Regions from separate parts of the Selenomonas sp. FOBRC9 genome, predicted to be linked through region 3. Evidence: riboswitches for the same ligand, from Rfam matches in the RefSeq annotation. Region 3 holds a riboswitch; each other region holds the start of a gene.
The links. A riboswitch is a leader RNA that binds a small molecule or an ion and turns the genes downstream of it on or off. The one in region 3 is predicted to bind cobalamin.
Positions count from the first base shown of each region.

Region 1: another riboswitch for cobalamin. It lies ahead of cobN (cobaltochelatase subunit CobN); the one in region 3 lies ahead of HMPREF1147_RS03830 (autotransporter outer membrane beta-barrel domain-containing protein).
Region 2: another riboswitch for cobalamin. It lies ahead of HMPREF1147_RS08720 (TonB-dependent siderophore receptor); the one in region 3 lies ahead of HMPREF1147_RS03830 (autotransporter outer membrane beta-barrel domain-containing protein).

Region 1 is NZ_ALJR01000003.1:124,004-128,723, forward strand. Features, by position in the region: gene cobN (cobaltochelatase subunit CobN) at 1-1,718, opposite strand, end outside; cobalamin riboswitch at 1,859-2,087, opposite strand; gene HMPREF1147_RS01095 (lysophospholipid acyltransferase family protein) at 2,167-3,042, opposite strand; gene lpxD (UDP-3-O-(3-hydroxymyristoyl)glucosamine N-acyltransferase) at 3,044-4,063, opposite strand; gene HMPREF1147_RS01105 (OmpH family outer membrane protein) at 4,078-4,509, opposite strand; gene HMPREF1147_RS01110 (hypothetical protein) at 4,524-4,720, opposite strand, start outside.
Region 2 is NZ_ALJR01000034.1:24,018-28,737, reverse strand. Features, by position in the region: gene HMPREF1147_RS08720 (TonB-dependent siderophore receptor) at 1-1,728, opposite strand, end outside; cobalamin riboswitch at 1,894-2,073, opposite strand; gene HMPREF1147_RS08710 (DUF4153 domain-containing protein) at 2,228-3,883, opposite strand; gene HMPREF1147_RS08705 (SLC13 family permease) at 4,295-4,720, shown strand, end outside.
Region 3 is NZ_ALJR01000015.1:199-4,918, forward strand. Features, by position in the region: partial or broken gene HMPREF1147_RS03830 (autotransporter outer membrane beta-barrel domain-containing protein) at 1-2,277, opposite strand, end outside; cobalamin riboswitch at 2,477-2,654, opposite strand; gene HMPREF1147_RS03835 (O-acetylhomoserine aminocarboxypropyltransferase/cysteine synthase family protein) at 2,841-4,130, opposite strand; gene HMPREF1147_RS12360 (hypothetical protein) at 4,350-4,481, shown strand; gene HMPREF1147_RS03840 (DNA starvation/stationary phase protection protein) at 4,625-4,720, shown strand, end outside.

The sequences.
Region 1 (4,720 bases), on a different contig from region 3:
CGCCGTTTCGCCTGAATGCCCTCGCCGACAATCGTCATCCAGTAGGGATAGATGTCGGGCAGGTCGCCGATGGAGATGTCGGGGTAGCACGAGGGCGAGAGTCCCGCGTTCTTGCCCGGGAGCCATTCAAGCGAGCCGTGCGTCCCGACGTGTACAACGGCGTCCACACGGCGTACCGTGCGCAGCCAGTGATAGAACGCAAGATAGTGATGCGTCGGCGCGGCGTCGGGCGAGTGGAGGAGTTTCCCCGGATCTTCGCCGAATCCGCGCGGCGGCTGTATCGTGATGAGGATATTTCCCTTTTCGATGCCGGGCAGGATAAAGGCATCGTCCGCGACGAGCACATCGCCCGGCGGTTCGCCCCAGTCGACGCACATGCGCTCCCGAACGCGTGCGGAGAGCGTTTCAAAGTAATCGCGGTAATCCGCCGACGGGAGACGCCCGCAGGCATTTTGAATCTGCGCGTCGGTCAGATAGCGGCGGTCGTTCGTCGCCTGCGCCGTGATCTCGTCCATGAGCGCCTGCGCCGTCTCGGGGATGTTCTCGACACGATAGCCCGCCTCCTTCATCGCGCGTAGGAGACGCACGACGCTCTCGGGCGAGTCCAGTCCCGCCGCGCTGCCGATGCTCGCGTTCGTCGGCGGGTAGTTGTGGAAAATGACCGCTATCTTCTTCTCGGCATTCTCTTTGCGCCGCAATACGGCATAGCGATGCGCCCGCCGCGCGAGGAGCTCCATGCGCTCGGGGAGCGCGACATAGACGGACAGCCCGTCCTCCATGCGCTGTTTCGCCGCGATCGGCACGGCGTGGATAGCGCCGTCGAACTCCGGCAGGCTCACGCTGATGGAGACCTCCATCGCGTTCATCCCGATGAGGGAGTCCTCCCACTCCACGCGCTCGGCGAGTATCGTATACGCCTGCAGCCACGGCACACCGAGCCGTACGAGTTCTTCGATCGGCGTCCCCGCCGCGTGCAGGGAAAATTTCAAACAGCTCACGACCACGTCGACCGCCGGCTCCCCGTCACGGTAAAAGTAACGGTGCAGCGTCTCCGCAAACGGCGGCGAACCGAGCTCTGCGTTCGCAAGCGTATTCGTAAATACAGGGATGACGTTCAGCCCCGCCGCTTCAAAAGCGCGCACGAGCGCCGTGTGATAGGTGAAATCGCCCATGATCCACTCGGAGCGGTAGAATACGATGCCCGCCGTCGGACGTGCGGGGTCGACATGCGCCGCGCAGTACGCCGCGATGTCCGCACAGTCCCCGTCATAATCGGGATGCCATACGCCGTGCCATGGCTGTTCCTGCGGCGCGGGCACATCTCCCTCATAGCCGCCGAACCGAGCCGCGAGATAGAGCATCGCGCCGCGCACATTCTCCTCTCCGTCGAACCGGAAATAGCGGCGCAGTTCCATGAGATCGTCGTCCGTCATCCCATGCGAAATACGCTCCGCTCCGCTGTTTTCGACAAGGAACGCATGGCATTTTTGCGCGCGCAGGAGATAGGCGGAGGCATGCCGGAGGAAGGGGCGGTCAAGCCCCGTTCCCATCCATAGGAAGAGCACGGCGTCCGCCGCCGCCGAGACACGCATATGCGCGGGCGACCAGTCGTCCTCCCCCTGCACATAGTACGCCGCACAGGAGATGCCCTCCGGCAGCGCAAGCCGCCCCGCCATATAATAATCTCGCGATACATTCGTATAAAAGGCGATATGCATAACGCCGATAACTCCTTGTTATAATGCTCCGAACAATAAAAAAATCCACCCTTTGGTGGATTCTACGCGCCGACCTGCGGCACGAATGCGGTCAATGCTCTGCCGGCGCTGCAAATCCCCTCCCCATCGCTCGTGGGTCAAACGGTGACTGTCGGTAGGGCAGTTCTCCCGGCTCAGGTTCACAGCGCCTTTGCACCTTCCCAAAGCAACAGCTTCAGTGGTTCAATCGAAAGTCGCGCATTTTCTCCTTTCGGCAAAAACATCGCGCTTTTCTGCAAATTTGCTCCCCAATACGGTGGCGTGACCGCGCCGGAAATGCCCCGGCTTCTCTATTAAATCCTTGCGGATACCCAACCCGTACAGTACGGGCGGCATGTCTCGGAAAAGCACGCCGCCCTCTGCATATTCTATATTATTCGCGCTTATTATAACATTGATTTCATTCTTGTCAAGTGCTGCGCTCACGAATAGATTTCCATCGATCGTGCAGCCAAAACCATTCCTCCGGGTATTTCCGCACCCATGCCTCGATACGATCGTTGATGTACTGCGTCGTTTGGCGGATATCCGCTTCCTTATCCTCGGTCTTGGGCGCGCGGATCGCGGGCTCGACGAGGAGCACATGCCGACCGTTCGGTTCCCGATGCATGAACACGGGGAAGATCGGAACGCTCCGGAACCGTCCGATGGACGCTGCGCCCGTGAACGCGTTCGTCTCCTGTCCGAAAAAATTGATGATGATGCCGTCACGCAGGCTCGGATCCTGATCGCTGATGAGCCCGATGATCCAGCCCTCCGCAAGCATACGGAACATCTCACGCACACTGCTGCTGTAGGTAATGTGCATCCCGACGAGTGTGCGGTACTCATTGATGAAGCGATCCATACCCGCCGAGGACTGCTTCTTCGCAACGCCGACGAGCGGATAGCCGGCGCAGGCGAACGCACCGCCCATGAGCTCCCAGTTCCCGCTGTGTGAGGTTGCAAAGATCGCGCCCTTGCCCTCCGCCATGACGGCGTTCAGCTCGTCCACCGCGCCGACGATCGTCACATAGTCCGACATGTGCTCCTTCATCACCGGGAAACGCAGCACTTCCATGAGCATCGTGCCAAATCGCAGGCTGCTCGCACGCGCGATGCGATCCGCCTCCGCCGCGTCCGTATGCAGGCAGCGCATGATCTGTTCGCGCGCGAGCCGCTTGCGTTTTGCAGGGACGAAGATCCATGCGATTTTTGCGAGCGCCTCGCCGAGCAGCATCGCCGCGGTATGGGGCAGCAGACAGATGAGACGGCTGAGGAGTTTTACCGCATAGTAGGAAAGCATCTCAGGCGTCCCCGGAGAGCTTCTTTTCGAGCGCCTTCAGCTTTTTCGCCATTTCCGGCAAACGGCGGATCGCCGCCTGTACGCGCAGCCACTCCGCGTGGGACTGCACGGGGAAGCCCGCACCGAACGTTCCCTCCGGCATGTCGCCGATGATGCCCGAGCGCGCGGCATAGACCGAATTCGCGCCGATGTTGATGTGTCCGACCGTGCCGACCTGCCCGCCGAACGTGACGTTGTGCCCAACCTTCGTCGAGCCGGAGATGCCTGTCTGCGCGACGATAAGGCAGTTCGCCCCGATATTGCAGTTGTGCCCGATGTGGACGAGGTTGTCGATCTTCGTCCCCTTGCCGATGACAGTTGCGCCGAGTGTCGCACGGTCGATGCCGACATGGGCACCGATCTCAACGTCGTCCTCGATGACGACGCCGCCGACCTGCGGCACCTTTGTATGTACGCCCCGCTCCGTCGTAAAGCCGAAGCCATCCGCGCCGATGACCGCACAGCTGTGAATCGTGCAGCGCGCCCCGACGCGGCAGTGCTCGCGCACAACGGCGTTCGGGTAGAGCGTCGTCCCGTCGCCGATCTCGCTGTACTGCCCGACGTAGGTATGCGGATAGAGCGTCACGCCTGCGCCGATCACAGCGTTGTCGTCCACATAGGCAAAGGGCAGGACGGTCGCGCCCGCGCCGATGCGGACGCCTGCGCCGATGTAGGCCTCGTCGCTCACACCGACCGGGTGGTCGATCGCAGGGGTAAAGATCGCGAGCAGCTTTGCAAACGCAGCCTTGGGATCGTCCACATAGATCACCGCACACGAAAAGCCCTCCGTGCCGCCGGGCAGAAGGAGGGCACCCACGCGCCCTTCGCAGGCGCGTGCCTCATCAATATGCGGGGGCACGGCAAAGGCGAGATCGTTCACGCCCGCCTCATCGAGAGCGGCAAGGCTTTTTATGATGCGTCCGGTGTCGCCGCCCGCTCTGCCGCCAACCAGTACAGCAATCTCACTGACTGTCTTTTCCATGCATGATTCCCCTTTTATTGAAGTTTTTGAATGACTTCATCGGTCAGATCTGTGCCGCCGGAGATGACGGTCGGGTACTTCTTTGAGCTGTCCATCACGACGTCGAGTTTCTTATCTTTCACGATCTCTTGGATCGCAACGTTCATCTTCTGTTCGAGCTGAACGCTGTAGACTTGGTTCAGCCCCGCCATCTTGCGTTGGGCGTCCATCTGTACCTGCTGTGCTTCCTCCGGCGTCATATTGGGGTTCGCCTGGAACCGCTGCTGTGCCTCCGCCTGTGCCTCGGCGAGCTTCGTATTGGCTTCCGCAACGAGAGATTGCAGCTGCGGTGCTTCATTCTGCACACGCTCACGATCGACCGTGCCGACATGCACCTGGCCGCAGCCTGCCGTAAAGATACTTGCCGCAAGAAGGACAGCCGCAGGGGCTGCGCTGAAATATTTCATGGATAAAGTTCCTTTCATTCTTTGATGCTCTGCATTTCCTGCACCATCTCCGCGGTGATATCACGCGCCGTCACGGAGACAAGCGGAGTTCGCCGCACGGGAGCAAATGTATCTGCCCCCGGCAGATGTGCCGCGGCGCGCTCCTCGGGCGCGGCGAGGACGAGGGAGAACTTGTGCATGAGCGCGAGCTTTGCCGCGCGGCTGCGCACGT
Region 2 (4,720 bases), on a different contig from region 3:
CTCGCGCTCTCCATTGTTTTCAAGATAAACGCCGTCGGATTTCTGTACATCAATGGAGTTTGCCTGACGAATTTGAAACAGGCTGAGCGTATGGAGGAAATTCCCGCTCTTCACCTTCACGCCGATCTCATTCTGCTTCGTCTTCGCGGGATCAAGCGTTTCCCCCTTATTCTTATACGAGGTTCCGACGGTCGATCCGGCGTTAAAGCTCTCCGAGTGTGCCGCGTATGCCATCACGTCCGGCGTGAACTTCCAGCTGACCGCGACGGTCGGCGAAATCGCATCCGATTTCACCGTGCTCTTGCCCGCGTTGCTGACCTTGACGCTGTGTCCATGGAATCCTATCGTCAGCTGCAGCTTCTCGTCGAACGCCTTCATCGTGTCGACCACATGCCACCCGGTCATCGTCAGCTTATTGTTATGCGGGATCGTCCCATGGAGCAGATCGGGCTGATCCCATGTATTGTCACGGTAGATGTTACCCGTCCCGCGCCAGAACACATTCCCCGCGCCGCCGCTGCGCCGCCAGTTGCGGTCGACGCCGACGAGATAATCGTGCCGCACGCTGCCCGTCTTAAAGTCTCCGCGCAGACCGACGCCCACGTAGGTGCGCGTGAAGTACAGCGGATAATTCTCCATGGCGATATTGAAATCGCCGTTATTGTTAATCACTGTCGGCGAGCCGTCGACATAGCCATACCAATTCTCCAAATGATAGCCTGCGTTCAGGAACGCCGTGAGATGCTCGCTCAGCTTCTGATCATGGTTGAGCGCGAGAATAAAATTATCGTATTCGTTGTACGACCACTCAGGCTTATAGCTGCGCGAGAGCTTCGGCGCGGGAATCAGATGCGTCACTTTGCCGCTGCCGAACTCAAACCCGATGCGCATCGGTCCCGCATTGTGCTTCGTATGGTTATAGCCGAGCAGCAGATTCGTATGTGAATGCGTCGTATGCTGGTCGAGATTGACGAAGATATTCTGACGCAAGAGTCTTTCATGCTTGACCGCCGTCTCGCCGGCGACATTGGTCGCCGTGACACGCACGCCCCAGCGCTTGTCGCGACCGAACCGATTGCCCACATCGACCGCCTCTTCCACGGATTTCCCACCGAGATAGGAAAGACGTGCCTCCAGCGCCTCACGCTCCGCTTTCTTCGAGGTGAAATTGACTGTGCCGCCGACCGCTTCATTGACGATCGTACCGCTGACACCGATATTCGGGCCCGAGATGACGCTCACGCTGTCCACCCAGTAGTAAGGAATATTGTACTGTGCGAGCAGCCCCGGAATGCCGTTGACGTACAACGCATGTCCGCTGAGTCGGAACCCGCGGACGGCAATGTCCTGATAGAGATGACTGGTCATCACGCGCACCGACGGATTGAGCGTAAGCGTTCCATTGACGCCGTCCGAAGGCGAACTAAAGGTTTGAATCGCCTTTTGGCTCATGCTCGAGACCGTAAACGGCGCATCCATCACATCCTGATTACCGAGCAAGCCGACCGACGGTTTGCTCTCTAGGAATCCGCCGGGCAGTGTCGTGTTCGAGGTTTCCTGCACCCGCTCCCCTTCGACATCGACAGGATCGAGTTCATAGGTATCGACGGCATCCGTCCCCCCCCCGTGGATATCCTGCTTCTCTGCAGCAGATACACCGCTCATCCACACCGCATTCGTACCGATCGCCGCGATGGCGACGGCAAGTGCCAGCTGTCGTTTCGTCATGATGATATTTTCCTCCTCCAAAGTTCCCCTGAGCGCCCCCCGCGCCCTCTTCCCTATGCATTGCTTTCCTCCATCGTACGCACTAAAAAAACACTGCCGTTCTGTCCATCGCAGAATGCAGTGGCAGCGCCACCCTGTCGTGCATCCGCACACAAAGGGCACCGCTCCCGGCGTACGAGATTCGGTAGGTCTTCCGGCTCTGCGTCATCGTCCGCCCCGTCTTCCCGCTCGCGCAGTGACATGGTGGGGCATCCTCGGCATTACGGCGGCGGGACCGCATCGGTTTCACACCGATTTCCCTGTTACCTCCTTTTCACAAGGAGCACCGAACCTGCTTATGAAGTTAAAAATGAATAAATACTTATTGAAGTATAACGAATACTAATCCTATTGTCAACCACGAAAACCGCGGACTCCACAACGACCGGGGCATCCTCCCTGCTGATCGGGAATGACCGCATCTGCATCACACAGAAGCACAGGCATTCCGGAAGACGTTCTACCTCTTCAAAAGCACGCCCTGCATATTCACCGCCGCCCCCTCTTCTCCTGCGCCGCGCGCCATGATCCGCAGTTCGCTCAGGCAAAGGCGGCTCCGGTCATCCAAATCGATCTGCATCTCACGTGTGAATCTGTTTACACCGTTTCCCGCACGATGTTCGCGCGCATACGCCAACGCCTCCGCGACGTACGCCGAAACATCGCAGTGCTCCTCTGCGCCCGCCCCCTTTTCCACAACGAGCACGCCGTCCCTGACAGGCGTATCCGAAAACACATAGGCTTCCTGCCATCCGGCCACCGGAACGAAGGCAGGATCGGGCGGGGTGAAAAGGAACCAATCGACAGTGTCTTCTCCCTCATAGCTGCGGCGCAATTCCGCGAGCGTATCGTTCATGCCCGGCGTCTCGAGGAACGCCGTCTGACCTCGCTCCGTCAGGTACTCCGAGGCGCTCAGCAATTTTTCCTGCGCCTCCGGCGAAAGAGCAGGGTTCCCCACGACAGTGCCGTCCCTTATCATATCGTTTTCCTCAAGAACGCTCCAAAGGCGTGCCTCCTGCGTACGCAGCGGGATGTCGAGGATGCTCAGCGGCGTCAGCGCGGACACGGCGATCATGACCGCCAGGACAAGGAACGCCGGGCGCGGAGAACTGCGCCGGAACGCACATATGAGCAGGAAAATACCGAACGCCGTGCAGAGGATGGATGCGTAACGAGGAGCGGTAAGCCCATACGGCGCGATCCGCTGGCATACGGCCACGGCCTGCACTGCAAGAATCGGCAGAAAGACCGGCAGCCCGCGGTGCAGAAAGGACTTCAAAAAGGGGTGCCGTTCATCCCCCGCAAAACAGACAAAAAACACGGCAAAGGCAAGGAGCGCCAGTGAGGCAAACCAATTCATCATGCCGACGGGAATCTCCCACAGGAAGATGATCTTCGCCACGTAGAGATAGAGAATAACGAGCAGGATGAGACAGGCAGGCCAAAGGATGCGCGCGAGCAGCACGCGGAAAAGTGCGGGCATCTCCGCTCTTTGCCCGTACACGGGCAGACCTGCAAGGGCGACCTGTCCCCCTGCAAAAATATAAGAGACCTCCGCAATCAAGAAATACAGCAGCGTCAGCAAGTTCGGCGGCACTGAAACGATCAGCGAATCAAATGCCATGAGGCAGATATTCAGCGATGCGGTCAAGAGTGTGCCGACAACGGCAGCCTTGCACAGAGAAAATATGACAAGCGGAGCGGAGCGCCCCTCCTCTTCGCCCTCCAGACAATAAAGTCCAAAAGCCGCAAAGGAGAGCGCAGCGCCGAGGGTTTGGAGCAGGATGTACGGCACCGTCCAGCTGTGCCCCCGCACAAGAATGAAGACTGCGGCACATACGGCGGCTGTAAGGATCGCCTCCACACGTCGGTGTTCCTTGCCGCGTCTCTCAAAAAAGAGGTGCAGCGAGACGGCAAAAATACAGCCGACTGCAGCGGCCGCCGCCGCGGAACCGGCCTCTTCCAAATACCAAGCCTCCGCCTCGTATATTTCGCGATAGGTAAATGCTCCAAGACATAGGAGCAGCACGACATCCGCCGCCACCGCGGTGCGGAACCGCCGCGCGCCCGTACGCACGGTTTGGCACAGATTTTTCCACAGCTTCTCGATCCTCATCTTGCACCTCCTCTTGTATATATTCTTCTGCACGCGCAGTCTTTCCTTCCGCGGGCGTCCTTTTTTAACAATAGGATCTCACACCATATAAAAATTTTTTCGCTTCATTTCGAAAGTTTTCATTACATATATTATATTATAGTAGATAAATGATTTTTATCACGCCTTAGCAGGGAGTTCAATGTTGCTCGGGCTTCCGGCATTTTTCCATATCACGTCCTGAAGTTCCATAAATAATTTTTTCTTATTATAGTTTTAAACTATGTTTTTTATACTAAAATATTATGTCGGCTGCAAAGGAAAATAAGAAGGATTTGAAAAAGAGATAGAGAATTAAGAATTTCGTCAAAGAAAGTTTCTGTAATATATTTCAGAAACTAAAGTTATGAACTGATGAATGGAGATGAATCAATGGATGCAGCAATGCTGACATTAGGGGTTCTCGCGGTGGCGGCGATTCTCTTCGCCACTGAGATTATCCCGCTCGCCGTTACCGCGATGGGCGCGGCGATCTCGCTGGGACTGTTAGGCGTGCTAACACCCGCACAGGTATTTTCCGGTTTATCTAATTCCACCGTCGTTCTGTTCGCCGGTATGTTCGTCATCGGCGCCGCGATGTTCCAGACGGGACTCGCACAGAAAATCGGTATCGCTGTCGTGAAGAAGTCCGGCAGCAGCGAGGCGCCTCTGATGGCGGCAATCATGTTCATCACGATTGTCCTCTCGTCGGTCTCCTCGAACACGGCAACGGTCGCCTGCCTCATGCCGGTCGTGATCCAGATCTGCGCAGCGGCAAAGGTGCCTGTCTCTCCGCAGCTCATGGCGCTCGCCGTCGCG
Region 3 (4,720 bases):
CCGGATACTGAGGGCGTTCGCCGCGCCGTTGAGGTTTGCCTTATAGTCGACACCGTTCAGATGGGTGTAGATCAGCTCGGCCTGCGGCTCGATAAAGCCGCCGCCCTTGTACTTGATGCGTTTTCCATACTCCGCAGAGAGCGTTTCCGCCCATGTATGGCAGTCGCCGCGCACGATGTCTCCGCTCGTATTATAAACGCTGTATTCCGTGCCGAGTCTGCCGACCTTTGCGATGAGATCAACATAGTCGCCGCTTTTTCCCGTCCATGTGCCGTAGATGCCGAGGTTTCCCTCTTTGCTCTTACCGCTGCCGTTTGCAAATCCTGCGCTGCCCTTCATATAGCTTGCCGCAAGACCGACGCGCCACTGCGGAGATACCTGCCGGTCATGACCGACCTGTACCGTATGATAGTTCATATGGAAGTTCGTATTGTCCTTATCGCTGCTAGTCTTGCCGCGGTAAAAACGTACCCATGTCCCCGTCTGCTCCGGCGATAGGCGCAGATCACCCATGCGCTTCATGAGGTCGTTGGCTTCCGCACGGAATGCCATTGCAGACGCTGCCATCGCGGATTTTGCGCTGCTCATGATGAGTGTTTCTTTTGGTCCGTAAGTGATGCGGTTTTCATCCGGAACCGCTGCGCCGAGCATCGCCTGTCCCGTTGCGTCGTCATAGGACAACATGCGCCGCGCCCATGGCGTAATCGCGCCTTCGGCAATCTCCGCCTTGCCCGTGATGTTCTTCTCGCCGCTCTTATATCCTTCGTAGTAGAATTTATGTGCGAGCGATTCGAGCGCTTCTTTATATTTCGATGTGTCGAGCCCGTTGCCGGAGGTGCGCAGGGTGACACCGCTGCCTGCGGCGGCATTTTTAACGACAAAATCCCCGCCGACAAGCGTCGTGGCATCCGGCGCCGTGCGGTCATAGCAGACATTGGTAAATCCATCATAGTGGTTGATCGTGATGGAGCGTGCATCCTTTTGGAAGATCCTGCCCGCATGGTCGGCATCCACACCGCCATGGAGCGAGCGCAGCTTACTGCCGCTGAACCCCGCACGCGTGGGAATCATCGCGCCCCACTCTTCGTTCACCCATTTCGCACCGTTTTGCAGATACAGGTTAAGCCCCGTCGCTTCACGAATTGCCTTCTTGTCCGGCTCGTTTTTCCCTTGCTCTTTGTAATTATCCAGCACAATGCCCGTAAATATGGAGTCGGCGGTCGTCAGTCCCACATTGATCCGCGTCGGCGTATTGCCGAATGTAGTAGCCGTTCCCTCTCTGTCAATGAGCCCAATGTTGCCGTAGATCTCCGTCTTGCGGCTGCCTGCGCCGACGACGTTGCCGTCCTTGTCGAGCTTTACATTCATATTGACAGTTGCTTCCTCGGCATTGATCGCAAAATGGGGAAGATTATGCTCCTTATTGATTTTGATTCTGCCGCCGCCGCCAATCGTTACCGTGGAACGCGTTCCCGCACGGACGCCACTGCCGTCGGATTCGACGTCAACGTCACCCGTCACCGTGATATTGCCGCCCTGTGTATCTCCATCATAATTGAGCATCGCGGAAATACCGCTGACATAGTAGTGGGAGAGGAAGTTCTCGCCATGGCTGCCGAGACTCTGCTGTGTCGGCACCTTGACGCGAATTTTCGCATTTCCGTCAATGTAAACATGACCATGGTTCAGTGTGCCGATGCCGCAGGTCACAGCGGGATCACGGTCGCCGGAGCCGTCCGGCGCTTTCAAAAAATTGCTCGAGATATTAACGTCCACATCGCCGTTCACGCGCACAGTTTTCGCGTCGGAAGAGCCGGAGATGATCCCGTAGGAATCGTCCGCATTTGTATGTGAGGTACGGTCAACATTGACAATGACTTTCTTCGCCGTAATCGTGACGTCATGAAGTCCGTTATAGTAATTGGGATCCGCCTTATAGCCGCGCCCCTTATAACTCTGAATGCCAAGGTTCTCCTTTGAATTGAGCGTAAGCGTCACGCCGGGTGCATTGACATTGACATCTGCGCTATTTCCTGTGATGGATTTCGTATTTATCGTGCTGTCTTTTGTAAATGTGTAGCTCTTTGTTGCGCCATCCCAGACGTTGAATTTTGCAAAATCACTTGAAAATTTATATGCGGGTTTCCCGTCAATTTGTCCCTTAGTGAACGTAGTTCCTGTCTGCTCCTCCGCCGACGCCGTTCCGCACGCACTAACCCCCATCAGCGCCATAAGTACCAGTACCGCAAGTCTCCGATCTCTTTTTTCAAATTTCACGTTTTTTCTTCCTCCCGAACAATCAATACTATGTGAAAAAATGCACATGTGTTCTTGTTAATATTCCGCGTTTTCCTCCTCTCCGAACGTATCCCCGGCGAGCGGTACAAAAAAAGCCTCTGCCAAAAGAGGCAGAAGCATATGAATGGAACGGCAATACAGCCGTATATGAATCTCCTCCCTGTCGCTCGCAGGTGGTAACGGTGACTTCTGAACAGGCAGGTCTTCTGACTCCAAATCATCGCGCGGCTGCGTCTTCCCGGGGGATTGCCCAGTGACCATATGCAGCTGCGCTCCTTGATACAGCGGCGGGACCGTGTCGGATTTGCACCGACTTCCCTATGAATCCTTACGGAACCTGTTCGTCTGTGTAGTTTTGTGAATTTCAGGCGACATTATATCATCATTTTACAATAGAATCAATATATGGGACAATATTTTATTGAAAAAATCATGAATATCATTCACAACCTCAATTTATCATAAGTATAAAAATTCCCCCTACATTAAATGCAGGGGGATTAAATATTTACTTCACATAATTCAGTGGCGAACCGAATGCCTCACACAGCGTCGAGCGCCGCGCTGACGTCGGCGAGGAGGTCGTCGATGTGCTCGATGCCGACGGAGAGCCGCACGGTGCCGGCGTTGATGCCGGATGCCGCGAGCTCCTCCGCGCTCATCTGCGAGTGCGTCGTGGTCGCGGGGTGGATGACGAGCGACTTCACATCCGCGACGTTCGCGAGGATGGAGAACAGCTCGAGTTTATCGATGAAGCGGTACGCCTCCTCTTGTCCCCCCTTGATGTCAAAGGTAAAGATGGAGATGCCGCCGTGCGGGAAGTACCGCTCGTAGAGGGCATGATCCGGATGCGAGGGCAGCGCAGGGTGGTTGACCTTCGTGACCTTCGGGTGTTTGCTGAGGAAGTCGACGAGTTTCAGCGCGTTCTGCGTGTGCCGCTCCACGCGCAGGGAGAGCGTCTCGAGCCCGTGGATGAAGTGGAACGCGTGGGTCGGCGAGATGGTTGCGCCCGTGTCGCGCAGGAGCAGCGCGCGGATGTAGACGATGAAGGCGACCGCGCCGAGGGCATCGGCAAAGCTGAGACCGTGATAGCTCGCGTTCGGCTCGGTGATATGAGGGAACCGCCCCGATGCCTTCCAGTCGAACTTACCGCTGTCGACGATGACGCCGCCGAGCGCCGCGCCGTGTCCGCCGATGAACTTTGTCGCCGAATGCACAACGATATCCGCGCCGTGCTCGATGGGGCGCAGGAGGTACGGCGTCGCGAACGTGTTGTCGATGACGACGGGGATGCCGTTTTTGTGCGCGATCTCGGCGATCGCCTCGATGTCGACGAGATCGGCGTTCGGATTGCCGACGGTCTCGATGTAGACGCATTTCGTATTCGGACGGATCGCCGCCTCATACGCCGCCGCGCCGCCTTTCGGATCGACAAAGGTGACGTCGATGCCCCACTCCTTGACCGTGTGCTTCAGGAGGTTGAACGAGCCGCCGTAGATGGTCTGCTGGGAGACGATATGGTCTCCCGCGTGAGCGAGCCCCTGGATCGTCGCCGTGACCGCCGCCGCCCCCGAGGCAAAGGCGAGCGCCGCCGCACCGCCCTCAAGCGCCGCGATGCGTTTCTCAAAGATATCCTGCGTGGGGTTCATGAGGCGCCCGTAGATGTTGCCGGGGTCGCGCAGGGCAAACCGATCCGCCGCGTGCTGCGCATTGCGGAACACATAGGAGGTCGTCTGATAGATGGGGACGGCGCGCGCGTCCGTCGCTGGATCGGGCTGCTCCTGTCCGACGCGGACCTGGAGGGTTTCGAAACGGTACTTCTTGTCACTCATGAGGGGGTTCCCCTTTCCTTTGTAGAGACCCTATTTCATACTTAATAGATATGTTATATTATACTCCTGTGATATTACGTTGTCAACATGAAAAACAGTGTATTGCGCGGGGCTTATATCGCCGCTCGACATCCACCTTGCGAAAAAAGCAGGGCTTAAAAATCGCTGCAGCGGACGCCCGGGCGGCACGCAAGGCGCATGGGAAGCAAACCGTAAATTATGGCAAAAGGAATCTTTGCAGTGCGGATTTCGAGCAAGATACAGCACAGTAAACCGACGATTTACCCCATCCGGCAGTGTTCCCCCGCCGCAGCATCCATTCATCAGAGACTTGGGGCGTACCTCGCATAGCGGCGAAGTAAAAATCATTCTCTATTTAATAATTACTATTGACAAATAGTAGATAGACGGGTATAATGACACATGTAACGAGATAGAAAACAGATATGAATGTATCTGCATATATTCTATTATTGGGAAAAGGAGATTTTATTATGAACAAGGAACTTACGAAATCCGTCAATGCTTATATCGCCAACATCGGCGTCGGCTACATCAAGCTGCACAACCTCCACTGGAACGTGGTCGGC